DNA from 4 places in the Rhizobium sp. LjRoot98 genome. Region 3 is predicted to be linked to each of the others. Evidence: predicted binding sites of a transcription regulator. Region 3 holds the regulator's gene; each other region holds the start of a gene.
The links. The regulator PhoB, encoded in region 3, activates phosphate uptake and scavenging genes when phosphate is short. The targets are predictions, from matches to a motif close to TGTCATNNANCTGTCAT.
Positions count from the first base shown of each region.

Region 1: phnC (phosphonate ABC transporter ATP-binding protein) is a predicted target of PhoB. The motif match lies at 2,146-2,162, and genes of this name have one in related genera.
Region 2: ACSQ3J_RS00490 (esterase-like activity of phytase family protein) is a predicted target of PhoB. The motif match lies at 2,157-2,173, and genes of this name have one in related genera.
Region 4: ACSQ3J_RS13345 (DUF2794 domain-containing protein) is a predicted target of PhoB. The motif match lies at 3,671-3,687, and genes of this name have one in related genera.

Region 1 covers NZ_CAXUPW020000003.1:227,438-234,662, forward strand. The annotation lists gene phnK (phosphonate C-P lyase system protein PhnK) at 1-707, shown strand, start outside; gene phnL (phosphonate C-P lyase system protein PhnL) at 772-1,479, shown strand; gene ACSQ3J_RS12990 (DapH/DapD/GlmU-related protein) at 1,476-2,093, shown strand; gene phnC (phosphonate ABC transporter ATP-binding protein) at 2,227-3,063, shown strand; gene phnD (phosphonate ABC transporter substrate-binding protein) at 3,155-4,060, shown strand; gene phnE (phosphonate ABC transporter, permease protein PhnE) at 4,167-5,129, shown strand; gene phnE (phosphonate ABC transporter, permease protein PhnE) at 5,141-6,649, shown strand; gene ACSQ3J_RS13015 (DUF1045 domain-containing protein) at 6,763-7,225, shown strand, end outside.
Region 2 covers NZ_CAXUPW020000001.1:89,244-96,468, reverse strand. The annotation lists gene lon (endopeptidase La) at 1-1,507, shown strand, start outside; gene hupB (DNA-binding protein HupB) at 1,738-2,010, shown strand; gene ACSQ3J_RS00490 (esterase-like activity of phytase family protein) at 2,223-4,415, shown strand; gene ACSQ3J_RS00485 (MarR family winged helix-turn-helix transcriptional regulator) at 4,513-4,983, opposite strand; gene ACSQ3J_RS00480 (metallophosphoesterase family protein) at 5,181-6,458, shown strand; gene ACSQ3J_RS00475 (ATP-binding protein) at 6,458-7,225, shown strand, end outside.
Region 3 covers NZ_CAXUPW020000001.1:1,240,582-1,247,806, reverse strand. The annotation lists gene pstC (phosphate ABC transporter permease subunit PstC) at 1-564, shown strand, start outside; gene pstA (phosphate ABC transporter permease PstA) at 561-1,883, shown strand; gene pstB (phosphate ABC transporter ATP-binding protein PstB) at 1,896-2,711, shown strand; gene phoU (phosphate signaling complex protein PhoU) at 2,790-3,500, shown strand; gene phoB (phosphate regulon transcriptional regulator PhoB) at 3,608-4,291, shown strand; gene ACSQ3J_RS06125 (VOC family protein) at 4,312-4,689, opposite strand; gene ACSQ3J_RS06120 (GcrA family cell cycle regulator) at 4,703-5,236, opposite strand; gene ACSQ3J_RS06115 (aspartate aminotransferase family protein) at 5,670-6,869, shown strand; gene argF (ornithine carbamoyltransferase) at 6,916-7,225, shown strand, end outside.
Region 4 covers NZ_CAXUPW020000003.1:307,100-314,324, reverse strand. The annotation lists gene acnA (aconitate hydratase AcnA) at 1-2,332, shown strand, start outside; gene ACSQ3J_RS13350 (DUF1223 domain-containing protein) at 2,558-3,316, shown strand; gene ACSQ3J_RS13345 (DUF2794 domain-containing protein) at 3,708-4,115, shown strand; gene ACSQ3J_RS13340 (GNAT family N-acetyltransferase) at 4,117-4,674, opposite strand; gene ACSQ3J_RS13335 (Bax inhibitor-1/YccA family protein) at 4,810-5,553, opposite strand; gene ACSQ3J_RS13330 (ABC transporter permease) at 5,778-7,225, opposite strand, start outside.

The DNA of each region.
Region 1 (7,225 bases), on a different contig from region 3:
ATGTATCCTTCGAGCTGTGGCCCGGTGAAGTTCTTGCCATCGTTGGTGAATCCGGCTCAGGCAAGACAACGTTGCTGTCCTGTCTCTCCACCCGGCTGATGCCCAGTTCCGGCATTGTCGAATACCATATGCGCGACGGCCAGTACCGCGATCTTGCCCGTATGGGGGAGGCGGAGCGCCGCTTCCTGATGCGCACCGATTGGGGCTTCGTGCACCAGAACCCGGCCGATGGCCTGCGCATGACGGTGTCTGCCGGTGCCAATGTCGGCGAGCGGCTGATGGCGGTCGGTGATCGGCACTATGGCAATATCCGCGCTACGGCCGCCGACTGGCTGCGCCGCGTCGAGATCGAGGAAGACCGCATCGACGATCAGCCGCGGTCGTTCTCGGGCGGCATGCGCCAGCGCCTGCAGATCGCCCGCAACCTCGTCACGTCCCCGCGTCTGGTGTTCATGGACGAGCCGACCGGAGGTCTTGATGTCTCTGTTCAGGCCCGCCTGCTCGATCTGGTGCGCGGCCTCGTGCACGACCTCGGCCTTTCGGCGATCATCGTTACCCATGACCTTGCGGTCGCACGCCTTCTGTCCCACCGGATGATGGTGATGAAGGATGGTTTGGTGATCGAGCAGGGCCTGACCGACCGGGTGCTTGACGATCCGCGCGAGCCGTACACCCAGCTCCTCGTTTCCTCCATTCTGCAGGTCTGAGCATGGTTCCGAAAAGTGGAAACCGGTTTTCGGACCAAACCATGCTCCAAAAGGAGAAATAGTCATGGCCACTCCCCTCGTTGTTTCCGAAGTCGCCAAAAGCTTCACCATGCACCTGCGCGACGGTATCCGACTGCCGGTCGTCAATGGCGTGTCGTTCTCCGTCAAGAAGGGCGAGTGCGTCGTGCTCGGCGGTCCGTCCGGTGTCGGCAAGAGTTCGATCCTGAAAATGCTCTACGGCAACTATGCCGTTGATGCTGGCCAGATCCTGATCGAGCATCAGGGCCACCTGGTCGATCTCGCTCATGCAGCCCCCCGCGCGGTGCTGGAAGTCCGGCGTGATACGCTGGGTTATGTCAGTCAGTTCCTGCGCGTCGTTCCGCGCGTGTCGGCACTCGATGTCGTTGCCGAACCGCTTCTGGCGCGCGGGGTCGAGCAGGCCGCAGCGCGTGAAAAAGCGTCCGGCCTGCTGGCGAAACTCAACCTGCCGCGTGAACTCTGGCAATTGCCGCCAGCCACTTTCTCGGGTGGTGAGCAGCAGCGTGTCAACATTGCCCGTGGCTTCATTACGGATCATGCGATTCTGCTGCTCGACGAGCCGACGGCATCGCTTGACGCGACAAACCGCCGTGTCGTTGTCGAGATGATAGCCGCCAAGAAGGCCGAGGGTGTTGCCCTGCTCGGTATCTTCCATGACGAGGAAGTGCGTGACGCCGTCGCCGACCGCATCCTTGATGTATCTGCCTTCTCGCCGCGAAAGGCTGCCGCATGAGCCAGAAGCTGAGCGAAGAGCCGACGATCCATGCAACTGCCACCGTCAACCAGTCGACGCTTGGCCGTTACACGGAAGTCGGTGATCGTTGCCGCCTCGACGAGGTCGAGTTCGGGGATTATTCCTATATCGAGCGCGACGGCATGATCTGGTGCGCGACGATCGGAAAATTCGCCAATCTGGCGGCATCCGTTCGCATCAATGCCACCAACCATCCGACCTGGCGGGCGACGCTGCACCATTTCACCTACCGCGCCTCGAACTACTGGCCGGACGCGGACATGGAGCAGGATTTCTTTGCCTGGCGGCGCGAAAACCGCGTCGTCATCGGCCATGATGTCTGGATCGGCCATGGTGCGACGGTGCTGCCCGGGGTCACGATCGGCAACGGCGCGGTCGTCGGTTCGGGAGCGGTCGTCTCCAAGGATGTCGAACCCTACACCATCGTCGGAGGCGTTCCGGCCAAACTGATCCGCGAGCGTTTCGGCAAGGATATTGCCGGCCGTTTCGAAAAACTGGCCTGGTGGGATTGGGATCACGGCAAGCTGCGCGATGCCCTCGACGATTTCAGAATGCTCGATGCGGACGCATTCCTTGCCCGTCACAATGCCTGACGTTTGCAGCACCAATCCCCGCCTGTGCGGGGATTGTGGACTGTAACGAAAACGACATCAAACTGACATTCCCCCTTCATCAACCGCCATTATGGCAAGGGCCTATTGTGCCACTGCCAAAGGACGACTGCTCATGTTTCAGCTGAAGAATGTAACACGTCAGTTCGGCAAGAAAATTGCCGTCAACTCGGTTACCTTCGACATCCCGCAGGGCCAGATGGTCGGCATCATCGGCCGGTCCGGTGCGGGCAAGTCGACACTGCTCCGGATGATCAATCGTCTCAATGACGTTTCGTCCGGCTCCATCCATTTCGGCGCTCTGGAAGTGTCGTCGCTGCGCGGTGCAGCGCTTCGCAACTGGCAGCGCGATTGCGCCATGATTTTCCAGCAATTCAATCTGGTGCCACGTCTCGACGTGCTCACCAACGTCTTGCTCGGCCGCCTCAATCATCGCTCGACGGTGCTCAGCGTCCTCAACATGTTCACCCGTGAAGAGCGCATCATGGCAATCGGCGCGCTGGAACGTCTGGGCATCGAACAGACGGCGCTGCAGCCCGCAGGCACCCTGTCCGGCGGCCAGCAGCAGCGTGTTGCCATTGCCCGCGCCCTGATGCAGCAGCCGAAGATGCTGCTGGCCGACGAGCCGATCGCCTCGCTCGATCCGCTGAACGCCAAGATCGTCATGGATGCGCTGCGCGATATCAACGAGCGCGACGGCATCACCGTCGTCACCAACCTGCATACGCTGGATACGGCGCGAAACTACTGCGAGCGCATCATCGGAATGGCGCATGGGCAGGTCGTTTTCGATGGTCAGCCGCAGGAACTGACAGCTGCAGCCGTCGCTGAAATCTATGGCTCAGGCGCCGAGCTCGATGAATCGATGACATCGACAAGCATCAACATTCCTGCTGCGCAGGACAATGCGAAATCCGCCGGCGTCAAACCGCTGGCACTGGCCGGGCTCTAAGGAGCGAGCCGGGATCGAAAGCCCGCGTCAAGGGCAGAGCTTTGCAACCGAATGTGAACCGGCGCCGCCGGGATAACAGGAGAAGACCCTTATGTTGAAGAAAGCACTTTTGAGCGCCGTTGCGCTCTTTGCCCTCGTCGGCCACGTTCAGGCCGAAGACCTCAAGGAATTCCGCGTCGGCATCATCGGCGGTGAAAACGAAGCCGACCGCCTGCGCAATTACCAGTGCCTCGGCGATCACCTGAAGACGGCGCTGAATGTCGAGAAGGTCTCGTTCTTCCCGGCTGCCGACTATGACGGCGTTATCCAGGGCCTGCTCGGCGGCACGCTCGATTATGCAGAACTCGGTGCTTCCGGCTATGCCAAGATCTTCCTCGCCAAGGCTGACGCCGTCGAGCCGATCCTGACGACCGAACAGTCCGACGGTTCGACCGGCTACTACTCGATCATGGTTGCCCGCAAGGACAAGGGTTACACCAGCGTTGCCGATCTCAAGGGCAAGAAGCTCGGCTTTGCCGATCCGGACTCCACATCGGGCTACCTGATCCCGAGCGTGACCCTGCCGGAAACGATCGGCATGCCGGTCAAGGAATTCTTCGCTGAGACCGGTTTCGGCGGCGGCCATGAAAACCTCGTTCTCGAAGTGCTCAAGGGCACCTTCGATGCTGGCACGACCTTCGGTTCGGGCATTGGCGAGTTCAAGGACGGCTACACCTCCGGCAACCTGCACAAGATGGTCGAAAAGGGCGTTGTCGACATGAACGACCTAGTCGAACTGTGGCGCTCGCCGCTGATCCCGAACGGCCCGATCGTCGTTCGCACTTCGATGAACAATGACATGAAGGCAAAGTTCAAGCAGTTCATGCTCGATCTGCCGAAGACCGATGCAGCCTGCTTTGCCGGCGTCATGGGCGGCGACTTCAAGGGCTTCGTCGAAGTCAATTCGGACTTCTACAAGCCGATCATCGACGCTCGCAAGTCGACCATCGGCGGCTGATATCGCCCGCATTAAAAGCGCTGGCCGGCTATCCCGGCCAGCGCTCCTTGTTTAAGCAGTCTCGGGGCATGACGTCCTTCGAGGCCTCGTGTTTGCCGGAGACTTCATGGCCACGTCAGCGCTTTCCACGACCCTGAGCGACAATGGCGCCGTGGTCGAACGCCACTGGCAGGAGCTCAATCTCCGCCGCCGCACCTACACATTCCTTGGCCTTGCGCTGCTCGCCGTGGCGCTGTCCGGGTCGCTCTGGTTTGCCAATGCGACCAATGCCGGCAAGTTTTTCGACCGCCTGCCCTATTTCTTCGATTTCGTCGGCGACCTCGTGCCGCGCGATGGCGCCGAAATCGGCCGGGCGATGTTCGATCTGCCTTCGCCTTACGACGATGGCAGCCTGAAATACAATTATCCCGAAGGCCGGATGTATCTGACGGACAGCATCTATGTGCCCGAATATTTCTACAAAATGCTGGAAACGCTGAATATCGCGATCTTCTCGACCATCTTCGGCATGTTCTTCGGCTTCATCCTCTGTTTCTTTGCCGCCCGCAACCTGATGCCCAATCCCTGGGTTCGCGGCTTGGCCCGGCGCATCATGGAAATCCTGCGCGCCTTTCCGGAAGTGGTGATTGCCGGTTTCTTCCTCGCGATCCTGTCCCTCGGGCCGATCCCGGCAATGATCGCCGTTTCGATCCATACGGTCGGTGCGCTCGGCAAGTTGTTCTTTGAAGTGGTCGAAAATGCCGACATGAAGCCGGATGAAGGCCTGCGCGCTGCCGGTGGCAACTGGTTCGAGCGCGTCTGGTTCGGCATCGTGCCGCAGGTTTTGCCGAACTTCATGAGCTATTTCCTGCTGCGTCTCGAAATCAACGTGCGCGCTTCCACTATTATTGGTGCTGTCGGCGGCGGTGGTATCGGCGAGCCGTTGCGGCTGTCGATCAGCCAGGGTCATGAAGCCAAGACCTTGGCGATCATCATTCTTCTGTTCACGACGATCATTGCCGTCGATCAGTTTTCCGCATGGCTGCGCCGCCGCCTCGTTGGTGATCAGGCCTTCCAGTTGGCGCAATAGGAGGCGGCCCCATGACCGTAAACACGATGATGAACACCGCGCAGATGGACGCGATTGCTGCCCGTCACCCGCATCTTGTCAAAGGTTCGGCCAACAAGCGCATCCGCTCGATCCTGGTTTTCGCCGGTATTGGCCTCTACATGGTCTACAGCTGGTGGTTTTTCTCGATCGGCCAGGTTCTGGCCAACGCCAACTGGGGCATTGCCGGCACTTATCTGGCCGACTGGGTTTCCTATGAGGTCCGGCCTGACATCAAGATCGCGGCCGATGGCACGATGCAGGTCGTCTATCCGCGTTACTCGCCGCTCGGTCCCGACGCAAAGCCCGAATGGGTGAAGATCGAGACGAAGATGGTTGAGCGTACCATCGATGTCCCCGCCGCAGCACAACAGGCCGCTCCGAAAAAGAGTTCCAGCTTCAGCTTCATGGCACCGAATGCAGCCGTCGGAGGCAGCACCCAGGCAGGCGCCCGGGCGGAAACCCGGACCGAAGAAGTCGTCAGCCGCGCCACTGTCAATTTCAACAGCACCACCAGCATCGATGTAATCGACGGCAAGGTCACGGCCACGCATGGCGGCGAGACCCTGTTGATCGATCTTGAGCATTCCGCGGGTGTAACGCCGGAAGGCGCCCTTCCGGAATGGGCGACGCAGAAGCGTCCGGGTGAAAAGATCACGCTTGCCTTCGGGATGACCGGCTGGGCTGATGTCGACAAGGAAAAGATCAGCATCCACAACCGCTTTCCCGGCTGGGCAAACTTCATTTTCGATACCAACTCGCCGTTCTTCAACAAGTCCTTTGGCGAAGTGATGAGCCTGATCACCAGCGGCGAGCGTCTGGATCCAAGCCGTTCCAACCTCTCGCTCGCCTGGAACAACATCCTCTACAATTCCGAATGGCAGCATCTCGACGTCTGGACCAAGCTGCTGCAGACCATCGTCATGGCCTTTGTCGGCACACTGTTTGCCTCGATCATCGCGTTCCCGTTGTGCTTCCTCGCCGCGCGAAACATCACCCGCAATGGTTTGCTCAACCAGATTATAAAGCGGTTCTTCGACTTCCTGCGATCGGTGGACATGCTGATCTGGGCGCTATTTTTCACCCGCGCCTTCGGCCCCGGACCACTCGCCGGCATGTCGGCGATCTTCTTCACCGACACCGGTACGCTCGGAAAGCTCTATGCCGAAGCGCTGGAAAACATTGACGACAAGCAACGCGAGGGCGTGAAATCGGTCGGTGCTGCACCGCTTGCCGTGCAGCGGTTCGGGGTCTTGCCGCAGGTTCTGCCGGTCTTTGCCAGCCAGGCCTTGTATTTCTGGGAATCCAATACGCGCTCGGCGACCATCATCGGCGCTGTGGGTGCTGGCGGTATCGGCCTGAAACTGTGGGAGGCGATGCGGACGAATTCGGATTGGGAAAACGTCTGCTATATGGTTATTCTGATCCTCATCGTCGTCTTCATCTTCGACAGCGCCTCCAATTTTCTGCGCTCGCGTCTGATAGGCCAGAAAACACATTGAACTATGGGTGGCGGATCACTGCCACGATCACGATAATGTCACGAAGAGCGCGTAGCGACAGCGTCAATTCGGCTGTTCCAACGCTCCAGCGGCATCTCTGCAGGGAATGACCAGTGCGCTACGCATTCTATATCTCGCCCGATGAAAACGCCCCGTTGACGGCTGCCGCAGAACGGTGGCTGGGAGCGAACCCGTTTACGAGTGAAATTCATGAGCTCAAGCCCGCAGGTGATTTCAGTGCCGCGGAATTGACCGCCCTGACGGCCGACCCGCGCCGCTACGGCTTTCACGGAACGCTGAAGGCACCCTTCCTGCTGGCGCCGGGCAAAACCGAAGCGCAGCTTCTGGAGGATTTTCAGGCGTTTTCTGAAAAATGCCCGCCGTTCGACATTCCGGAAATGATGCTCGGCCAGCTGGGCCCGTTCTTCGCCCTTGTGCCGGCGGCCGATTGTCCAGAACTGCAGGCTCTGGCCGACGAGACCGTGCGGTATTTTTCTCCTTTCCGCGCGCCGTTGTCTGACGCTGATATCGCCCGTCGCAAGCCCGAAACACTCGGCTCGGTGATGCGCAGCAATC
Region 2 (7,225 bases), 1.2 Mb from region 3:
GTGGTCGAAGAAGTCCAAGGTCAAGACCGATCTCAACCATGCTGAGCAGGTTCTCGATCTCGATCACTTCGGTCTCGACAAGGTCAAGGAACGGATCGTCGAGTATCTGGCGGTGCAGGCGCGCTCGCAGAAGATCAAGGGGCCGATCCTGTGCCTCGTCGGTCCTCCGGGTGTCGGCAAGACCTCGCTTGCCAAGTCGATCGCCAAGGCGACCGGCCGCGAATATATCCGCATGGCACTCGGTGGCGTTCGTGACGAAGCCGAAATCCGCGGTCATCGCCGCACCTATATCGGTTCGATGCCCGGCAAGGTCATCCAGTCGATGAAGAAGGCCAAGAAGTCCAACCCGCTCTTCCTGCTCGATGAAATCGACAAGATGGGCCAGGATTTCCGCGGCGATCCGTCGTCGGCGCTCCTGGAGGTGCTGGATCCGGAACAGAACTCGACGTTCATGGACCACTATCTGGAGGTCGAATATGACCTCTCGAACGTGATGTTCATCACCACGGCGAACACGCTGAACATTCCGGCGCCCCTGATGGACCGCATGGAAGTGATCCGGATTGCCGGTTACACGGAAGAGGAAAAGCTGGAGATCGCCAAGCGGCACCTGTTGCCCAAGGCAATCGCCGACCACGCTCTGCAGCCGAAGGAATTCTCGGTGACGGATGGTGCGTTGTCTGCGGTGATCCAGACCTATACCCGCGAAGCTGGCGTTCGCAGCCTGGAGCGTGAGCTGATGAAGCTCGCCCGCAAGGCTGTGACCGAGATCCTCAAGGGCAAGACCAGCAAGGTCGAAGTCACTGCCGAGAACATCAACGACTATCTCGGTGTTCCGCGCTATCGTCACGGCGAAGCCGAGCGTACCGATCAGGTCGGTGTCGTCACCGGTCTCGCCTGGACGGAAGTCGGCGGCGAGCTTCTGACGATCGAAGGCGTGATGATGCCCGGCAAGGGCCGCATGACGGTGACCGGCAACCTGCGCGACGTGATGAAGGAATCGATTTCGGCGGCGGCATCCTATGTCCGCTCGCGTGCGATCGACTTCGGCATCGAGCCGCCATTGTTCGACAAGAGCGACATCCATGTGCACGTGCCGGAAGGTGCTACACCGAAGGACGGTCCGTCCGCCGGTGTGGCCATGGCAACGGCGATCGTGTCGATCATGACCGGGATTGCCGTTAACAAGGACGTGGCGATGACGGGTGAAATCACCCTGCGCGGCCGTGTCCTGCCGATCGGCGGCCTGAAGGAAAAGCTGCTTGCAGCGCTTCGCGGCGGCATCAAGAAGGTGCTGATCCCGGAAGAAAACGCCAAGGATTTGGCGGATATTCCGGACAACGTGAAGAACCTCATGGAGATCATTCCGGTCTCCCATATCGGCGAGGTGTTGAGCCACGCGCTGGTACGGGTTCCGGTTGCGATCGAATGGGATCCTTCCAAGCAGGCGGCACCGATTGCAACGGCCGATCCGGCCGATGACGCCGGCGTGTCGATTGCCCACTAAGGGCTTGACTTGAACTTCAAGCAGTGCCTGCCGCAGGTTGCGTACTGATTTGGAGCAGAAACAGTGGAAGACCGGCATTTTTGCCGGTCTTTTTTATGTAAAACTCCGCGCAAAGCCTTGCATTCCATGGGATTCGGAGCGATTGGGTTTGCCAAGGCGGGGGGCGCGCGTATGCTTCCCTCGGCTTGAAAATTGAGTCGTTTCGAACCAGTATTGAAAGGGGTGGAAACATGAACAAGAATGAGCTCGTGTCCGCAGTTGCCGAGAAGGCCGGACTCTCGAAGACAGATGCATCTTCTGCAGTTGATGCAATCTTCGACGTTATCCAGGCAGAACTGAAGAACGGCGGCGACGTTCGCCTCGTTGGCTTCGGCAACTTCTCGGTCAGCCGCCGCGAAGCATCGAAGGGTCGCAACCCGTCCACCGGCGCAGAAGTCGATATCCCTGCCCGCAACGTGCCGAAGTTCTCGGCCGGCAAGGGTCTCAAGGACGCCGTGAACTAAGTTTCATGTTTCGTCTGCAGCACCGTGGTGAAAACGCCAACGGTTCGATAGCAGGTTGATTTGAGGCCCGGGTTTTTCCTGGGCCTCTTTTCATTTGCGGACGCGTTTCGCCATCGGTTCGTGCCCAATGTCTAATCTGTTCATCCTGTCATGCGCCTGTTACAGAGCGCGATCAAAACCCCCCGGTATCCGATTTACCAAGGGGGTTTATCATGAAGAGATTTTCGTTGACTGCGGCACTCGCCGCAGCGCTGGCCGCCTCGACGGCATCCGTGGCTCTCGCCGAGCCGGTCTTCAACCGTATCGCGTCCTTCGCGGTCGCCGACAACCTGCCTGAGGGCAAGGACAAGGCGACGCCGACTTCGGCCGAAATCATCGCCGCTTCCGAAGACGGCAATACGCTTGTTTACTCCGACAGCCCGAACAAGGCGATCGGCATCATCGACATCACCGACGCCAAGGCTCCGAAGGCAGCCGGTTCTGTCACCTTCGAAGGCGAGCCGACGTCAGTCGCGGTTGCCTCGGGCAAGGCGCTTGTCGCCGTCAACACGCGCGAAAGCTTCGTCAAGCCGTCGGGCCTCATCGCCCAGGTCGACCTCGCTTCGAAAAAGATCGACACGACCTGCGATCTCGGTGGTCAGCCGGACTCGATCGCGCTGAACAAGGACAGGACGATCGCTGCCATCGCCATCGAGAACGAGCGCGATGAAGAGGTCAATGACGGCGACCTGCCGCAGATGCCGGCCGGTGATCTTGTTCTCCTGTCGCTCAAGGATGGCATGGTCGATTGCGGTTCGATCAAGCATGTCACGCTGACCGGTCTCGCCGACGTGGCTGGCGAAGATCCGGAACCGGAATTCGTTTCCTTCAACAACCTCGACGAAGTTGCCCTCACGCTGCAGGAAAACAACTATGTCGTCATCATCGACGGCAAGACCGGTACGGTGAAGTCGCACTTCTCCGCCGGAACCGTCAGCCTCGAAGGTGTCGACACCAAGAAGGACGGTGCGCTGAAGTTCACCGGCGAGATGAAGGACGTTGCCCGCGAGCCTGACGCCGTGAAGTGGCTGGATGACAACCGCCTCGTCGTTGCCAATGAAGGTGACTGGAAGGGTGGCGCGCGCGGCTTCACCATTTTCAGCAAGGACGGCAAGGTTCTCTATGAGAACGGCGCGGGCTTTGAGCGCGAGATCGCCAAGATCGGCCATTACCCGGACAAGCGCAACAAGAAGGGTGTCGAGCCGGAGGGCTTGGAAGTCGCCAAGTTCGGTGACGACAACCTGTTCTTCGTTCTGGCAGAGCGCGCCTCCATCGTCGGGGTCTACAAGGACACCGGCGCAGAGCCTGAACTTCTCCAGCTTCTGCCGTCCGGCGTAAGCCCGGAAGGTGCCGTGGCCATCCCGGGCCGCAATCTTCTGGCGACCGCCAACGAAGTTGACCTCGTCGAAGACGGCGGCGCACGCTCGCATGTGATGCTTTATGAGCGCGCGGAAGGCGAGGCGGCCTATCCGCAGATCGTCTCCACCGAAAAGGACGGAGAGCTGATCGGTTTTGGCGCGCTTTCGGGCCTCGCACCGGTCAAGGACAAGCCGGGCATGCTCCTTGCCGTCAACGATTCTTTCTACGCTTCGCAGCCGACCATCTTCACGATCGACGCGACCGCCAAGCCGGCGAAGATCGTCGATGCACTGCGCATCACCCGCAACGGTGCTGCAGCTCAGAAGCTCGATAGCGAAGGTGTGACGCCCGATGGCGAAGGCGGCTATTGGCTGGCCAACGAAGGCGATGCCGACAAGCTCTACTCGCATGCCATCATTCATGTGACGGCGAAGGGCGAGATCGATAAGGAAATCGCCATTCCTGCCGAACTGCGCGCTCACGAAAAGCGCTTTGGCTTCGAAGGCATCACCAGCGTCGGTGAAGGCGACGACATGACGCTGTGGATGGCCGTGCAGCGCGAATGGGGCGATGACGAGAAGGGTTTTGTGAAGCTGGTTTCCTACAAGCCTTCGTCGAAGGAATGGGGCGCTGTGCGCTACCCGCTCGAAAAGACGGAAAGCGGTTGGGTCGGCCTGTCCGAAATCACGGCTCATGGCGACTATGCCTATATCATCGAGCGCGACAACCTGATCGGCCAGGCTGCCAAGCTGAAGAAGCTGTACCGCGTGGCTCTTGCAGATCTGAAGCCAGCCAAGCTCGGCGGCGACCTGCCGGTCGTCAAGAAGGAAGAGGTTCGCGACTTCATCCCTGACCTGAAGGCCACCAACGGTTACGTCGTCGACAAGGTCGAAGGCTTTACCGTCGATGCGGCCGGCAACGGTTTCGTGGTCACCGACAATGACGGTGTCGATGATTCCTCGGGCGAAACCCTGTTCTTCTCGATCGGTACGATGAACGCGATGTAATCGCTTAAGTCCTGGAAACGGAAAAGGCCGGAGCATGATGCTCCGGCCTTTTCTATTTGGTCTGTTCGCAGGCAAAAGGCTGTGGCGAGCGGGACGTTTATTCGGCGGCCTTGCTGCCAGCCTCTTCGGTTTCCTTGCGTTTGCGAATCTCTTCCGCCTTGACCACAAGCCGGCTGACGATGTCGTGCATCTGGTCGAGCTGCTGATCGTCAAGCGCCGAGAAGATTTCCTCGATCAGTTGCTTGCGCGGATGTTCGGCGGCTTCCAGAACGACGCGTCCGACATCGGTGATCGACACGATCTTTGCCCGGCGGTCTTCCGGATCCGGTTTGCGCACCACCAGCTTGTCGCGTTCCAACCCGTCGATGGCTTCCGTCACCGTCCGCGGCGCAAAATTCAGCGCGCCGGCGATATCAGTCGACCGGCAGGGACCAAGCTTGCTGAGGAAAAACAGGAATTTGCTGCGCGCCAACGACACGCCTTCCTCCGTCATCGATTCGTTGATGAGGCGGTGAACGCGATGGTAAAGCTCAAAGAGCTTGTCGGAGACTTCGAATGTGGATTTCATGATGTTTCATATGGATATTGTGAGGGGCCATGTCAAATGACGGTATTGTTAGCGTTATAGTCAAGTCTAATTCGGGACCCTTGCGCCAAGGTCCCGCATTTCCCCAATAATGTTGCTGTGTTGAAAGCGCTGAATAGACCCTGCGGCGAGGCATGTGTGGCATTGACGCAAGGCCGGACGGCAGGCCATGGTCCGCCATGCCCTTTCGTTTTGTCCATACCGCCGATCTTCATCTCGATTCACCCTTGCGCAGTCTTGCGTTGAAAAATCCGGAACTTGCGGCACTGGTACGCGGTGCGACCCGCACCGCCCTTGCAAGGATCGTAGACCTGTGCCTGGCAGAGAGTGTCGATGCCCTGCTGATCGCTGGCGATCTCTACGACGGATCCCAGACATCGATGAACACGGCGCTCTATTTGTCGAGCGAACTGCGCCGGTTGGAGGCGGCGGGGATCAGCGTGTTCCTCATTCGCGGCAACCACGATTCGCAGTCGGCAATGACCCGCGAGCTGACCTTTCCGTCCAATGTGCATGTGTTCGCTGGCCGGGCAAAGCCGGTGCTTGCCAAATCTCTCGGCGATGGCCGTGGCGTCCATATCCACGGCATCAGTTTTGCCAATCCGCATGCGCCTGACAGCCTCTTGCCATCCTTCCAGCCGCCGGTTGCCGATGCCGTCAATATCGGCATGCTGCACACCAGCCTTGCCGGTACGCCGGGCCATGATCCCTATGCGCCGACAAACGTGGCCGAACTGGCGCGACACGGTTTTGATTATTGGGCGCTCGGCCATGTCCACATGCGGCAGGTTCACTGTGAGAACCCGTTGGTCGTCATGCCTGGCATGCCGCAGGGGCGTGACATCAACGAGGCGGGGCCGAAGACAGTGACACTGGTTACCATCGGTGATGATGGTGTACTGGGGTACCGCGAGCATCCAATCGGACAGGCGGTATTCGAGCGTGTTGCGATCGACCTGACCGGCGTACAGGACTGGCGGCAAATGCTGGAGAGGGTAGGCGAAACTCTGCCGTCGCTCCGGAACGGGGCCGATGCTGACCATCTCATCCTCAGAATCTCACTGACCGGTACAACGCCGCTGGTCTGGAAGCTCAGGCGTGATCCCGATTTCCTCTTGGCCGAAATCACCAATCTTGGCGCCGGTCTCAATGGGTGCTGGATTGAGAAAGTCGATATCGATTGCCGGGGCATGGACGCAGAAACGACCTTGACCGGCCCTGACCCGGTGGAGGAACTGGCCAGCCTGATCCGCACCGACGTACTGACGTCCCACGCCTTTCGCCAGGAAGCCAGCGCAGTGCTCGATGAACTGTTGCTGCAGTTGCCGCGCGAATTGCGCGAAAGCCTGGCCGGGGACGAGAAGGCGGCCGTGCGGTTGGCCGAAACTGTCGCTCTTGCCGGCAGTGATGATGTGCTTGCCTATCTGCATGGCAGTGATGCGGGGGCCGATCTCTGATGCGTCTTAACCGTCTCGATCTGCTTCGCTATGGAAAATTCACCGGCCGCAGTCTGAATTTCGGCGACGCACGCCCCGGACATGCAGATTTTCATCTCGTCTACGGCCCGAACGAGGCGGGAAAATCAACGCTGTTTTCCGCTTTCCTCGATCTGCTGTTCGGCATCGAGCGGCTGAGCGGCTACGGTTTTCTGCATCCCTATGCGACCATGCGGGTCGGCGGCGTCATCGAGACCGGGGGCAGGGTGCATTCCGTCTCGCGGGTAAAGCGCAATCAGAACTCTCTGTTGGGGCCTGACGACCAGCCGCTGCCGGACAACCTGTTTTCAGCGGCCCTGGGTTCGATCGACCGGGCGACCTATCAGATGATGTTTTCGCTCGATGACGACAGCATCGAAAAGGGCGGCGAAAGTATCCTGAAAAGTGAAGGGGAGCTTGGCGCCCTGTTGTTTTCGGCCAGCTCCGGCTTGCCGGACAGCAGCGCCATCTTATCCGGGTTGAAAGCTCAGGCGGATGCTTTCTACAAGCCGCAGGGCCGGAAACATAAGCTGGCGGAGTTGAAAGCTGAGCTTGAGGCACTGAAGGACGAGAAAGCCGCCATCGATATCAACGCCCGCGAATTTGCCGCTTTGCGCAAGGTGCGCGACGCAGCTGCCGAGCGGCATGATGCCTCCGCAAAGGCACGGGCTGAACTGCGCGTGTCTCTCGATCACGCCCGCGACCGCATCGAAGCGCTGCCGATTCTCGCCCGATTGCGCGGCCAGCGT
Region 3 (7,225 bases):
ATCGTCTACGGCTTCTTCGCGCTGGTGACCGTCGGGCCTTTCCTGCGCGATATCTCCGCCCAGCTGAACGGCCTGGTCACTGGCAACTATGTCAATTTCATCCAGGCACAGAGCGTTCTGACAGCCGGTCTCGTCATGGGCATCATGCTGATCCCGTTCGTGTCCTCATTGTCGGATGACATCATCACGCAGGTCCCCCGCTCGCTGCGCGACGGCTCGCTCGGCCTCGGTGCGACGCGCTCTGAGACGATCAAGCGCGTCATCCTGCCGGCGGCGCTGCCCGGTATCGTCGGCGCCCTGCTGCTGACGGCCTCGCGTGCTGTCGGTGAAACAATGATCGTGGTGCTGGCTGCCGGTGTTGCCGCCCGCATGCAGCTCAACCCGTTCGAGGCGATGACCACGGTCACCGTCAAGATCGTCAATCAGCTGACGGGCGACCTTGAGTTCAACTCGCCGCAGACGCTGGTGGCTTTCGCTCTTGGCATCACTCTGTTTGCCATCACGCTCTGCCTCAACATCTATGCACTCTACATCGTGCGCAAGTATCGGGAACAGTACGAATGACCGACATGACATCCTCCGTACAGTCCACCTTTGTGCGCCCGGCGCAGGCAAGACGCGATATCGGCATCAAGAGGCGCTATGCTGCCGAACGCCGCTTCAAGGCTTACGGCCTGACAGCTATCCTGATCGGCCTGTTCTTTCTGTTCGTGCTGTTGTGGACCGTTGTCTCCAAAGGCTACACGGCCTTCCAGCAGACGGCGATTACCCTGCCGATCGAGTTTTCGGAAAAGATCATCGATCCGAAGAACGAACGTGGCGCCAATCCCGCCAAGTTGATGACGGCGAATTATCCGCTGCTGGTGCGTGACGCGCTGGTAAAGGCCCTCGGCATCGATCCCGCCAACAAGCCGCTCGTCAAGCAGGCGACGGACATGGTTTCGGCCAGTGCCCGCACACAGTTGCGCGATCTCGTCGTTGCCAATCCGGCGATCATCGGTACCACCGCCACTGTTTCGCTTCTGGCGGAAGGCAATATCGATAGCGCCAACAAGGGCCAGATCGACCTGACCGTTGCTGAAGCCAACCGCAAGGTGAAGGATCAGCAGATCGAATGGATGAAGAAGCTGTCCGAAACCGGCGCAATGGCCAAGCAGTTCAATACCGGGCTGTTCACCTATGGTGCATCGAGCCGTCCTGAGGCGTCGGGTATCGGCGTCGCCGCCCTCGGCTCGCTCTACATGATGCTGATCGTCCTTGTGCTTGCCCTTCCGATCGGCGTCGCGGCGTCGATCTATCTCGAAGAGTTCGCGCCGAAGAACCGGCTCACCGATCTGATCGAGGTCAACATCAACAACCTCGCGGCTGTTCCGTCCATCGTCTACGGTCTGCTCGGCCTGTCGATCTTCATCAACTTCGCCGGCATGCCTCGTTCGGCTGCCGTCGTCGGTGGTCTGGTGCTGACATTGATGACGCTTCCAACGATCATCATCGCCACCCGTGCAGCCCTGAAGGCGGTTCCGCCGTCGATCCGATCGGCAGCGTTGGGGCTCGGTGCTTCCAAGATGCAGACGATCTTCCATCACGTCCTGCCGCTCGCCATGCCGGGCGTCCTGACAGGCACGATCATCGGTCTGGCACATGCGCTCGGCGAAACCGCGCCGCTGCTGCTGATCGGTATGGTGGCCTTCGTCGTCGACTATCCGGGCTCGCCGATGGACCCGTCCACTGCTCTGCCGGTCCAGATCTACATGTGGGCCAACGAAGCCGAACGTGCATTTGTCGAACGGACTTCGGGTGCGATCATGATCCTCTTGATCTTCCTCGTCGTCATGAACCTTGGCGCAATCCTGTTGCGGCGTCGCTTTGAGCGGCGCTGGTAGTGAGGTAGAAACATGAACATGATGTCAGAAGCAGCAGTTGAAAAGGCGCTGGACCAGAAAATGAACACTGTTCCCTTCAAGATGATCGGAAAGGACGTTTCGGTTTATTACGGCGAGAAGCGCGCGCTTTTCGATGTAAACCTCAACGTTCGCGAAAACACCGTCACCGCGCTGATCGGCCCGTCGGGCTGCGGCAAGTCGACGTTCCTGCGCACGCTCAACCGCATGAACGACACGATCGACAGCTGCCGCGTCACCGGCAAGATCACCCTCGATGACGGCGATATCTACGACCCGAGCATCGACGTCGTCGAACTTCGCGCCCGTGTCGGCATGGTGTTCCAGAAGCCGAACCCGTTCCCGAAGTCGATCTACGAGAACGTCACCTACGGTCCGAAGATCCATGGCCTCGCCCGCACCAAGGCAGACCTCGATCAGATCGTCGAGACAAGCCTGCAGAAGGCCGGCCTCTGGAATGAAGTGAAGGACCGCTTGCATGAATCCGGCACCGGCCTCTCCGGTGGTCAGCAGCAGCGCCTGTGCATTGCCCGCGCCGTTGCGGTCAGCCCGGAAGTCATCCTGATGGACGAGCCGTGCTCGGCCCTGGACCCGATCGCGACCGCCAAGGTCGAGGAACTGATCCACGAGCTGCGGACAAACTACACGATCGTCATTGTCACACACTCGATGCAGCAGGCAGCCCGCGTGTCGCAGCGGACCGCGATGTTCCACCTCGGCAATCTCGTCGAGGAAAACGACACCGACAAGATGTTCACCAACCCGGATGACCAACGGACCCAGGATTACATCATGGGCCGCTTCGGCTGAGGACTGAGCTTGTCACCCTGTCATGAGGGCAGGGTGGTGGTCTTCCAACCCGGATTGTGATCGCAAGGAAAAACAATCATGTCTACGCACATTGCTTCCGTCTACGACGAAGATCTGAAGTACCTGACCCGGCGCATCTCCGAGATGGGCGGTCTGGCCGAACAGATGGTGGCCGAATCCGTACGCGCCTTGGTCAATTCCGACCTGGCGCTTGCCCAGAAGGTCATTTCCGACGACGCCATTCTCGACGAGGCCGAACGCCAGATCGGCGAAAAGGCGATTGTCACCATCGCGAAACGCCAGCCGATGGCTGCCGACCTGCGCGAAATCATGGGATCGATCCGCATTGCCGCCGATCTTGAACGGGTCGGTGACCTCGGCAAGAACAACGCCAAGCGCGTCATCGCGGTCGCGAGCGCCAGCCTGCCGCGCCAACTGGCCCGTGGTCTGGAGCACCTGGCCGAGCTTGCGCTCGTTCAGCTCAAGGAAGTGCTCGATGTCTATGCCTCCCGTTCGCCGGAAAAGGCCAACAGTATCCGCGAGCGCGACAACGAGATCGACGCGATCTACACGTCGCTGTTCCGCGAACTCCTGACCTACATGATGGAAGACCCGCGCAACATCACGCCGTGCACGCATCTTCTGTTCTGCGCCAAGAACATCGAGCGTATCGGCGACCATGCCACCAATATCGCCGAAACAATCTACTACATGGCGACCGGCGCGCAGCCGGCTGGCGAACGTCCAAAGGACGACACAGCCAATACGGTCGGTGCGATCGGCAATTGATCGCCTGAGAAAGTAAGTAAATTCTTACGCAATGATCGCGCGAGCGGCCGCTGGAGCCGCTCGGCATGCCTCCGGCCATCCGGCCGGACGCCAAGGAGCAGAACTGAATGTTGCCAAGAATTGCCGTTGTTGAAGACGAAGAGGCGCTGAGCGTCCTCCTCCGATACAATCTCGAGGCCGAAGGGTTCGAAGTCGACACCATCAACCGTGGCGACGAGGCGGAAATGCGCCTGCAGGAGCGCCTGCCCGATCTCCTGATCCTCGATTGGATGTTGCCGGGTGTTTCCGGGATCGAACTGTGCCGCCGGCTGCGCCAGCGTCCGGAAACCGAACGGCTACCGATCATCATGCTGACAGCGCGTGGCGAAGAGAGTGAGCGTGTTCGCGGCCTGGCTACGGGCGCCGACGATTACGTCGTCAAGCCGTTCTCGACGCCGGAACTGATGGCGCGGGTGAAGGCGATGTTGCGCCGTGCCAAGCCGGAAGTGCTGTCGACGCTGCTGAAGTGCGGCGATATCGAACTCGACCGCGAAACCCACCGTGTCCACCGCAAGACGCGCGAGGTCCGTCTCGGGCCGACGGAGTTCCGTCTCTTGGAATTCTTCATGGCATCGCCGGGCCGCGTCTTTTCGCGTTCACAGCTGCTGGATGGCGTCTGGGGCCACGATATCTATGTCGATGAACGCACCGTCGACGTTCATGTCGGCCGCCTGCGCAAAGCATTGAACTTTTCCAATATGCAGGACGTGATCCGTACAGTGCGCGGCGCGGGCTATTCCCTGGAAAGCTGAAATCGTACAGGAAAGAACCGTCAGGCGTTGCCGAGCGGTTCTCCAATCTCGATGGCGTGACCATCCGGATCGTAGAAGCGGAAAACCCTCTGGCCCCAAGCCTGCGTCTCGATGGGGTGGATGAGGTTTACAAGGCTGCCGATGCGCCCGAAAAGCGCATCCAGATCATCATGTTCGAAATAGAGCAGGATATTTTCGCGGCCGTATGGTCTGGAAATGGCTGACGGCTGTCCCCAGATCGTCGTTTCCAGGGATCTGCCGTCATGGATGGCAAATCCCGTTTCAAACATGACAAAATTGCCGAAGTCCCGGCTGATCGCCAATCCCAGCATCTCGCAATAGAAGGTTTTCGAGATGCTGATATCCCGTACAAACGGGATGGGATTGACGAAACGCACGGCCGATCCGGCCTTAGCGTGCCCGGCGGCGTTCGCCGGACGGCTGGTAAGCCAGCTTGGCGTGGAAGGTGCAGTAAGGCGAGGTGTCCGGGGAATCGTTGCCGCAGAAGTGAAACTCGTCCTTCATCGGATCGCCGATCGGCCACTTGCAGGTACGGTCGGTCAGCTCGGTCAGGACCAGACGGCGAGACATCGGAATAACAACGTTGTTGCCAGCCGGCGCTGTCTCCAGATTCTCGATCACGTCGATTTCCACCTCTTCCTTCATGACGGTCGCACCGGTGGTGCGGGTCACTGTGCGGGTGGCGGTGATGCGCGATGCGGTATAGTTCGGTGCGCGTGGTGCGGCGGAAGGTGCCGGGCGCTTGACGCGGGCCGTTGCCGTGCTGCCACCAGCCTTGGCGCGGCCGGGCAGGCAGAGACGGTGAACCTTGCCGATGACGGCATTACGGCTGACGCCGCCGAGCTGTGCTGCGATCTGGCTTGCGCTCAAGCCTTCGGCCCACAATTTCTTGAGTTTTTCGACCCGCTCGTCAGTCCAGTTCATGGTCTTGTCTCCATTCCCAGCGTTGGTGATGGTCGAATCCTCCACCGAGCCCTGGGTATAACCCGAGGCTGAAACGCGATAACACTTTTGGTGACTAGGTCCGCCGCATGCGTTCTAGTAATTATTTCTTAACGTAGAGCCCGTGGGACTCCCTGACAAGAGTCCGGAGAATCCCACCGAATCGATTTCCGAGTTTTCCCCAACTTGCTTGCGATGCGTGGCATTTTTGCAAGGGTATCCGGCTAAAAAATTTGCGGCCGCTGTATATCCGCGAATTGCTGGAAATCATGGGCTTTTGTTGACATCGCATTGCGAAGTGAAGATAGTGCCATTGCCGCCGAAAGGCGGCATTTTGATTTTTTATGGGCTGGTCACAGCCTTGTTGACGGCGCCGTTTATACAATGGCCGTGATGGTTTGAGGAGACATGCGCCATGGCCGATGCCACGCCGCTTTATGACACATATGCACGCGCACCCTTGCGGTTTGAGCGCGGCGAAGGCGTCTGGCTGATTGCTGAGGACGGTACCCGTTATCTCGATTTCGCCGCCGGTGTGGCGGTCAATTCGCTCGGTCATGCACATCCGCATCTTGTATCGGCATTGAAGGAGCAGGCGGACAAGGTCTGGCACCTGTCAAATCTCTATGAAGTCCCCGGTCAGGAAAGCCTCAGCCGCCGCCTGACCGAAGCGACCTTCGCCGACAAGGTGTTCTTCACCAATTCCGGCGCGGAAGCGCTCGAATGCGCGATCAAGACGGCGCGGCGCTATCATTTCGCCAAGGGTCAGCCTGAAAAGTTCCACATCATTACCTTTGAAGGCGCGTTCCACGGCCGCACACTGGCGACCATCGCTGCCGGTGGGCAGGCGAAGTACCTGGAAGGCTTCGGCCCGAAGGCGCCGGGTTTCTATCAGGTGCCGTTTGGCGATATGGGCGCCCTGAAGGCTGCCATCAGCGAAGAGACCGCTGCGATCCTGATCGAGCCGATCCAGGGTGAGGGGGGTATCCGCACCGTTTCGAAGGAATTCCTGCAGGAACTGCGTGCGCTCTGTGACGAGTATGGCATGCTGCTCATCCTCGATGAGGTCCAGTCCGGCGTTGGCCGCACTGGCAAGCTGTTTGCCCATGAATGGGCTGGCGTGACACCGGATATCATGGCAGTCGCCAAGGGTATCGGCGGCGGCTTCCCGCTCGGCGCCTGCCTTGCCACGGCAGAGGCAGCCTCCGGCATGGTCGCCGGCACCCATGGTTCGACCTATGGCGGCAATCCGCTGGCCATGGCTGTCGGTAATGCCGTGATGGATGTCATCATGGCCGATGATTTTCTCCAGCACGTCCGCGATGTCTCGCTGGTCTTCCGCCAGGGGCTTGCTTCACTTGCCGATCGTTTCCCCGAGATTATTGAGGAAATCCGTGGCGAGGGCCTGATGCTCGGCATCAAGGCCAAGGTGCCGTCTGCCGATCTCCTGAAGGCCATCCGTGCCGAACGGCTGCTGGCGGTACCGGCGGGCGAAAACGTTATCCGCCTGCTGCCGCCGCTGGTGACGACGGCCGAGGAAGCCCGTGAAGGCCTGGCGCGTCTCGAGCGCGCGGCCGAACAGCTGACAGCGGAGCGACGACAGGCATCGGCCTGAACGACGCTTCACTGACACGCTGAAAAAACACAGGACTTTGAATAGAATGGCCGGTACCAGACACTTTCTCGATCTTTCTGCCATGACGACAACCGACTTGCGGTCGATCATCGAAGACGCCCGCGTTCGCAAAGCTGCCACCAAGGCCGGCACCGCTGAAAAGCCGCTGGCCGGCAAAATGCTGGCGATGATCTTCGAAAAGCCTTCGACGCGCACCCGCGTGTCCTTTGATGTCGGTATGCGCCAGCTTGGCGGCGAGACGTTGTTCCTGTCCGGCACCGAAATGCAGCTCGGTCGCGCCGAAACCATCGGCGATACCGCCAAGGTTCTCTCGCGCTATGTCGATGCGATCATGA
Region 4 (7,225 bases), on a different contig from region 3:
CAACCCGCTGGTTCCTGTCGACCTCGTCATCGACCATTCGGTCATCGTCGACGAATTCGGCACGCCGACGGCTTTTGCCCGCAACGTCGAACTCGAATACGAGCGCAACGGCGAACGCTACCGCTTCCTGAAGTGGGGCCAGCAGGCGTTCAAGAATTTCCGCGTCGTTCCTCCGGGCACCGGCATCTGTCACCAGGTAAACCTTGAATATCTCGGCCAGACGGTCTGGACCAAGGAAGAAGACGGCGAAATCACCGCCTATCCGGACACCTGCGTCGGCACCGACAGCCACACGACCATGATCAATGGTCTCGGCGTCCTCGGCTGGGGTGTTGGCGGCATCGAAGCAGAAGCTGCCATGCTCGGCCAGCCCGTCTCGATGCTCCTGCCTGAAGTCATCGGCTTCAAGCTCACCGGCAAGCTGAAGGAAGGCGTCACCGCCACCGACCTCGTGCTGATGGTCGTGCAGATGCTGCGCAAGAAGGGCGTCGTTTCGAAGTTCGTCGAATTCTTCGGTTCCGGCCTCGACAACATGACGCTGGCCGACCGTGCGACGATCGGCAACATGGGCCCGGAATACGGCGCGACCTGCGGCTTCTTCCCGGTCGATTCCGAGACCATCAACTACCTCACCATGTCCGGTCGCGAAGAACAGCGCATCGCGCTGGTCGAAGCCTATTCCAAGGCGCAGGGCATGTGGCGCGACAATGACGGTGCAGACCTCGTCTTCACCGATACGCTGGAACTCGACCTCGGCCAGGTCGTGCCTGCCATGGCAGGCCCGAAGCGTCCGGAAGGCCGCATCCCGCTCGAAAATATCGCTTCCGGTTTCGCCACATCGCTCGAAGGCGAATACAAGAAGCCGGGCCAGCTCGACATGCGCTATGCTGTCGAAGGCGCGGATTACGACATCGGTCACGGCGACGTGGCGATTGCCGCCATCACGTCCTGCACCAACACGTCCAACCCCTCGGTTCTGATCGCTGCCGGCCTTCTCGCCCGCAACGCCGTTGCCAAGGGCCTGAAGACCGCACCGTGGGTCAAGACATCGCTTGCACCTGGATCACAGGTCGTCGGCGAATATCTCGCCAAGTCCGGCCTGCAGGATTCGCTCGACGCACTCGGCTTCAACCTCGTCGGCTTCGGCTGCACGACCTGCATCGGCAATTCCGGCCCGCTGCCCGGCCCGATCTCGAAGACGATCAACGAGAAGGGCCTGATCATGTCCGGCGTTCTCTCGGGCAACCGTAACTTCGAAGGCCGTATCTCGCCGGACGTTCAGGCGAACTACCTCGCTTCGCCGCCGCTGGTCGTCGCCTACGCACTCGCCGGCACGGTCCAGAAGGACCTGACCACTGAGCCGCTCGGCATCGGCAGCGACGGACAGCCGGTCTTCCTCAAGGACGTCTGGCCGACCTCGCAGGAAATCCAGGAATTCATCCTGAAATACGTTACCCGCGCACTCTACGCATCGAAATATGCCGACGTGTTCAAGGGCGACGTCAACTGGCAGGCGGTTCAGGTACCGGCCGGCCAGACCTATGCCTGGGATGACAACTCGACCTACGTCCAGAACCCGCCTTACTTCGTCGGCATGGGCAAGACCGGTTCGGGCATCTCCGACATCAAGGGCGCCCGCGTGCTTGGCCTGTTCGGCGACAAGATCACCACCGACCACATCTCGCCGGCTGGCTCGATCAAGGCAGCCTCTCCTGCCGGTGCCTACCTCATTGGCCATGGTGTCGGCGTTGCCGATTTCAACCAGTACGGTACGCGCCGCGGCAACCATGAAGTGATGATGCGCGGCACCTTTGCCAATATCCGCATCCGCAACCACATGATGGGCCCGAACGGCAAGGAAGGCGGCTACACGATCCACTATCCTTCGAAGGAAGAGATGTCGATCTACGACGCTGCCATGCAGTACAAGGCAGAAGGCGTTCCGCTGGTCATCTTCGCCGGTGTCGAATATGGCAACGGTTCGTCGCGTGACTGGGCTGCCAAGGGCACCAACCTGCTTGGCGTCAAGGCGGTCATCGCCCAGTCGTTCGAGCGTATCCACCGCTCCAACCTCGTCGGCATGGGCATCGTGCCCTTCGTCTTCGAGGAAGGCACGACCTGGGAATCGCTCGGCCTGAAGGGTGACGAGAGCGTCACTATCGACGGCCTGGCAAACGTCCAGCCGCGTGAAAAGCGCATTGCCAAGATCACCTATGCCGACGGCTCGGTGAAGGACGTACCGCTGATCTGCCGCATCGATACGCTCGATGAGGTCACCTACATGAACAATGGCGGCATCCTGCAGACGGTTCTGCGCGATCTCGCCGCCTGATGCATCGCTGATGCTCGAATGAACGAAGCCGGGGCTTTCACGAGCCCCGGTTTTTTTGTGATCGCCGGTACCGTTCGCCTCACTCCAACGTGATTTTCCGTTGACGGAGGACCGGAGTATGAAGGGTGCCGACAGAGACTGTACGCCTGTACAACACCACTGAAATTCTGCTGCCTGAAATGCCAACATCCTTGAAATGCCCAACATCCTGAAATGGAAGTCTGAATGTCTGGATCAAGCACCGTTCGCCACATCACGCTCGCCCTTGGCCTTGGCCTAATGGCGATGCCGGCTGTGGCTGAAGATGCAGTGAAACCGGCAGGCGTGGTAGAACTGTTCACCAGCCAGGGCTGCTCCTCGTGCCCGCCAGCGGATGCAGCGTTGAAGACGCTGATCGACGACGGCAAGGTCGTTGCGCTCTCCTATCACGTCGACTACTGGAACTATCTCGGCTGGGCCGACACTTTGGCCTCGAAGGACAACACTGCCCGGCAATATGCCTATGCGAAGATGTTCGGCCGCAGCGGTGTCTACACGCCTCAAGCAGTGCTCAACGGCCGCGACCATATCAACGGCGCCGATATCGACGGGATCAACAGCCGCCTCTCCGCGATGAATTCGGCGGGACAGGGCCTCGCCGTACCGGTCGCCGCCAATGTCAGCAAGGATGAGATCGATATCAAGATCGGGGCAGGCACCGGCAAGGCCAATGTCGTCGTCGTTTATTTCAACCGGCAGCAACTTGTCGATGTGAAGAAGGGCGAAAACAGCGGCAAAAAGATTTCCTACTGGCACTCCGTCCGCGATGTCCAGACGATCGGCATGTGGGATGGCAAGCCTGCCAATTTCGTTCTGCCGGCTTCCATCCTCAACGAGGGTGAAAACGGCGGCTGTGCCGTGCTTCTGCAAAAGATGAAAGACAGTGAGACACCTGGCGCCATCGTCGGCGCTGTGACTGTCATGGCGGATAAAGCCGCCAATTGACACATAGTCTGGTTCGGCCCGGCAGCATCGAGGGGCTGGGGCTGAGGGTTCGAAGATGCCGGACCGAACCGGCCACGTTTCGCAGGTGCAAGCAGCACCCGATCGACATGGCATCAGGAGCAACCGCGCCCGATGGACGCTTTGGCTAGCCACTCCATTGCTGCACCCGTTTGCGGCAGAAAAACCACAAACAGACATGCAGGCCGGTCACTCGGAAGGACTCCCTTGTGCCAGCGAGCGCGAGTGTCCTTGCCAATTGGGGCGCCGGTTTGTTTGAAATGCGGCAGGCGAAAAAAAGTCTTGGCCGACCGCTTCCGGCTTTGCGGCTTGCATTTCAGCCCCGGTCAGGCAAACTGTTATCGTCCTGTCACAATAAAAGGCCGGAGTACCGATGACTGATCAGCCGGATTTGCCGCAAGGCGAGACCCGTTCCGAAAGGCAGAAATCGTCCGATGTGGTTGTTAATCTGCACGAATACCGCAGCAGCAATCAGGACCAGCTTCCCATCACCTTCCACCGCCGCGAGCTTGATATGATCCTCAGGGTCTATGGCCGCATGGTCGGGGACGGAGAGTGGCGCGACTATGCCATGGACCACTTGCGCGACAAGGCGGTCTTCTCGGTTTTCAAGCGGTCTGGTGAAATGCCGCTGTTCCGGATCGAAAAGAATCCGAAATTGTCATCCAAGCAAGGCGCCTTCAGCGTCGTCAATACGCATGGCATGATCCTCAAGCGCGGTCACGACCTGCAGCAGGTCCTCAAAGTCTTCGACAAGATGCTGAAGCTCATCAAGACCTGAGTTAGGCTTGGTAGAGCGTGTCGGGGTAGATGCCCGGCTCCGGATCGGTCGTCAGCCCTTCGCCGAGTGGCAATTGCATGATGATGGTATCGAGCCAGCGGCCATGCTTGAAACCCGTGCCCTTCATCAATCCGCCATGCTCGAAACCAGCGGCGCGATGGACCGCGACGGAAGCTGGATGGGCACCGCCGATGACGGCGACCATCTGGCGGAATCCGAGTTGCGTACAGCGCCGGATCAATTCAGCCAGCAGCGCCTTGCCGACACCCTGGCCGCGGGCCTCGGGCGCCAGATAGATCGAATCCTCGACCATGAACCGATAGGCGGTGCGCGTGCGGAACGCTGACGCATAAGCATAGCCGAGGAGCACGCCCTGCGCATCGACAGCGGCGATATAAGGATAGCCGTTGCCGGTAATCGCAGAAAACCGCGACGCCATTTCCGGCTCGCCCGGTGGCGTCATCTCATAAGAGGCCACGCCGTTCAGAACCGAGTCCTGATAGATCGCGGTAATCGCGGCGATGTCTGAAAGGGTGGCGTCACGAAGCGTGAAGGGCATGGGCGGACCTGACTGAGAAAGGGCATTCTCCTCTGCCATATCGTATTCGTGCGTTCAAGCGAGTGCCCGCCATCGTTTTCCGGACAACAAAAAAGGCGGCCGAAGCCGCCTTTTCAGATGTATTCCAGTTCCAAGTTATTCCTTGTTTCCGAGGAAACGCAGCATGAACAGGAACAGGTTGATGAAGTCGAGATACAGCGTCAGCGCGCCCATGATGGCCTTGCGACCGGTGGCTTCGGCACCTTCTTCTTCGAAGTACATTTCCTTGATCTTCTGGGTATCGTAAGCCGTAAGGCCTGCGAAGATCAGAACACCGATAGCCGAGATCGCAAAATCAAGCGCCGACGAGGCGAGGAAGATATTGACGATCGAAGCGATGATCAGGCCGAAAAGGCCCATCATCAGGAACGAACCCATGCCGGACAGGCTACGCTTGGTGGTGTAGCCGTAGAGCGACAGGGCACCGAACGAAGCAGCCGTGACGAAGAACGTCTGGGTGATGCTCTGGCCGGTATAGATCATGAAGATCGACGACAGCGAGAGACCCATCAGACCGGCATAGACCCAGAAGGTCGTCTGCGCAGCGGATACGCTCATCGAGTTGATGCGGAAGCTCATGTAGAACACCAGAGCCAGCGGTGCGAGCATGATGACCCACTTCAGCGGGCTCACATAGATCGCCTGACCGAAGGCCGTCAGCTGTCCGTCCGCGAAAGCGAACTGAAATGCAGCATAGGCGGCGATACCGGTGATCGCCAGACCGAGGGCCATCAGGTTGTACACCTTGAGCATATAGGTGCGCAGACCTTCGTCGATTACGGCCCCCGCCTGTGCGCCGGCAGGCGACATTCGGGTTTGGTAGTTTCTAAGATCAGCCATTGTTTCCTCTTTAAAAGCCCCGGTTAAGTTTACGGTGTCGGGCGGTAAGGGCGCATCCATGACGGTGCAAGCCACTTGACCCAGGCGCCGCTGCGGGGCTCCAGCATGCCTAGGGTGAATATGATGTCGAAATACGACTTGCACAAGACCGGCAGCCCCTGGAATCAGCCGAAAAGCGGATTCTCAGGGCTTTCAGGGGCTAACGTTAACGGTTAACTGGGCGCTTAGAGCTCGCGTAGGACGGGTGCGGCCTTCTGACCGAGCACCCGCCAGGTGCCCGCCAGACCGAAACCGACCGTGACGATCAGGGCGACAGCCATGGTGATCAGCGCCACATCCGGCAGGAAAGAGGACGGCAAACTCATGATTTTGCTCACCACGAACCATGCCGCGACGCCACCGGCGAACAGCGCGAAGATCGCCGTCGATAGACCCAGCATGGCGTATTCGTAGCAGAAGGCGCGGATCAGCGTCGAGCGCGTCGCGCCCAGCGTCTTCAGCACCACAGCATCATGGGTGCGCGCCCGGTTGCCGGCCGCAAGTGCACCGGCAAGCACCAGAATGGACGCCACGAGCGCGACCGCAGCAGCGGCGCGAATAGCGGTTGCCAACTGGCCGACCAGCACGTTGATGATGTCGAGCGCGTCCTTGACCCGCACGCTGGTGATCGTCGGATAGGCATTGGTAATGGCTTTGAGGGTGGCCGCCTCCTCCTGCGCCGTCGCACCGGGATCGATCACGGTGGCCAGCCAGGCGTGGGGCGCCCCGGCAAAGGTGTTGGGCGAAAACACCATGACGAAATTGATCGACAGGGATTCCCACTCGACCTTGCGGAAATTGGCAATCCGAGCGGTCAGGTTACGGCCGAGCACGTTGACGGTGACGGTGTCGCCGATCTTCAGGCCCAGTTCACCGGCCTCTTCGGACGAAAACGACACCAGCGGTTCGCCGGTATAATCCGGTGTCCACCAGTCCCCTTCCGTCAACGTCGAATTTTCCGGCTTGTTCTTGGCATAGGTAATGCCCCGGTCACCGCGCAGCACCCACTGGCCGGCGGGCGGTACATTCATCTTCGTCACATCTTGGCCGTTGAAAGCGAGGATGCGGCCACGCAGCATCGGCACCTCGATGACCTTGCCCTCCGGCAAGCTTGTCTGCAGCAGCGAGCGAAAACCCTCAACCTCGGCGCTCTGGATATCGACAAAGAAGAAGTTCGGTGCCCGTTCCGGCAGGTTGCCGGTCAACTCGCGGCGAAGGTTACCGTCGATCAGCGCCAGCGTCACGAGAAGTGCCAGACCAAGGCCGAGCGACAAGACGACCGAAGGCGTCAGCGCGCCGGGACGATGAATGTTGCCGATGGCCAGCCTCAGAGCCGGCGAACTGACCCGCGGCGCCCGGCGGGCAAGCATGGCGACCAAAATGGCGACGCCGCGCAGCACCACAAACGAAAAGGCGATGGCGCCGAGGAAGGTCAGCGAAATCTTCCGGTCATAGGCGGTGAAGATGGCAAGGCCTGCAAGAGCGCCAAGGCAGAGGGCGGCGGCCACCAGATAGGGCCAGGACGGCAAACGAGCGCGCTCGAAGCCTTGCTCGCGGAACAGCGCGGTTGCCGGAACTTCGCGGGCATGACCGAGCGGCAGGATGGCGAAAGCAAGCGAGGTCAAAAGGCCGA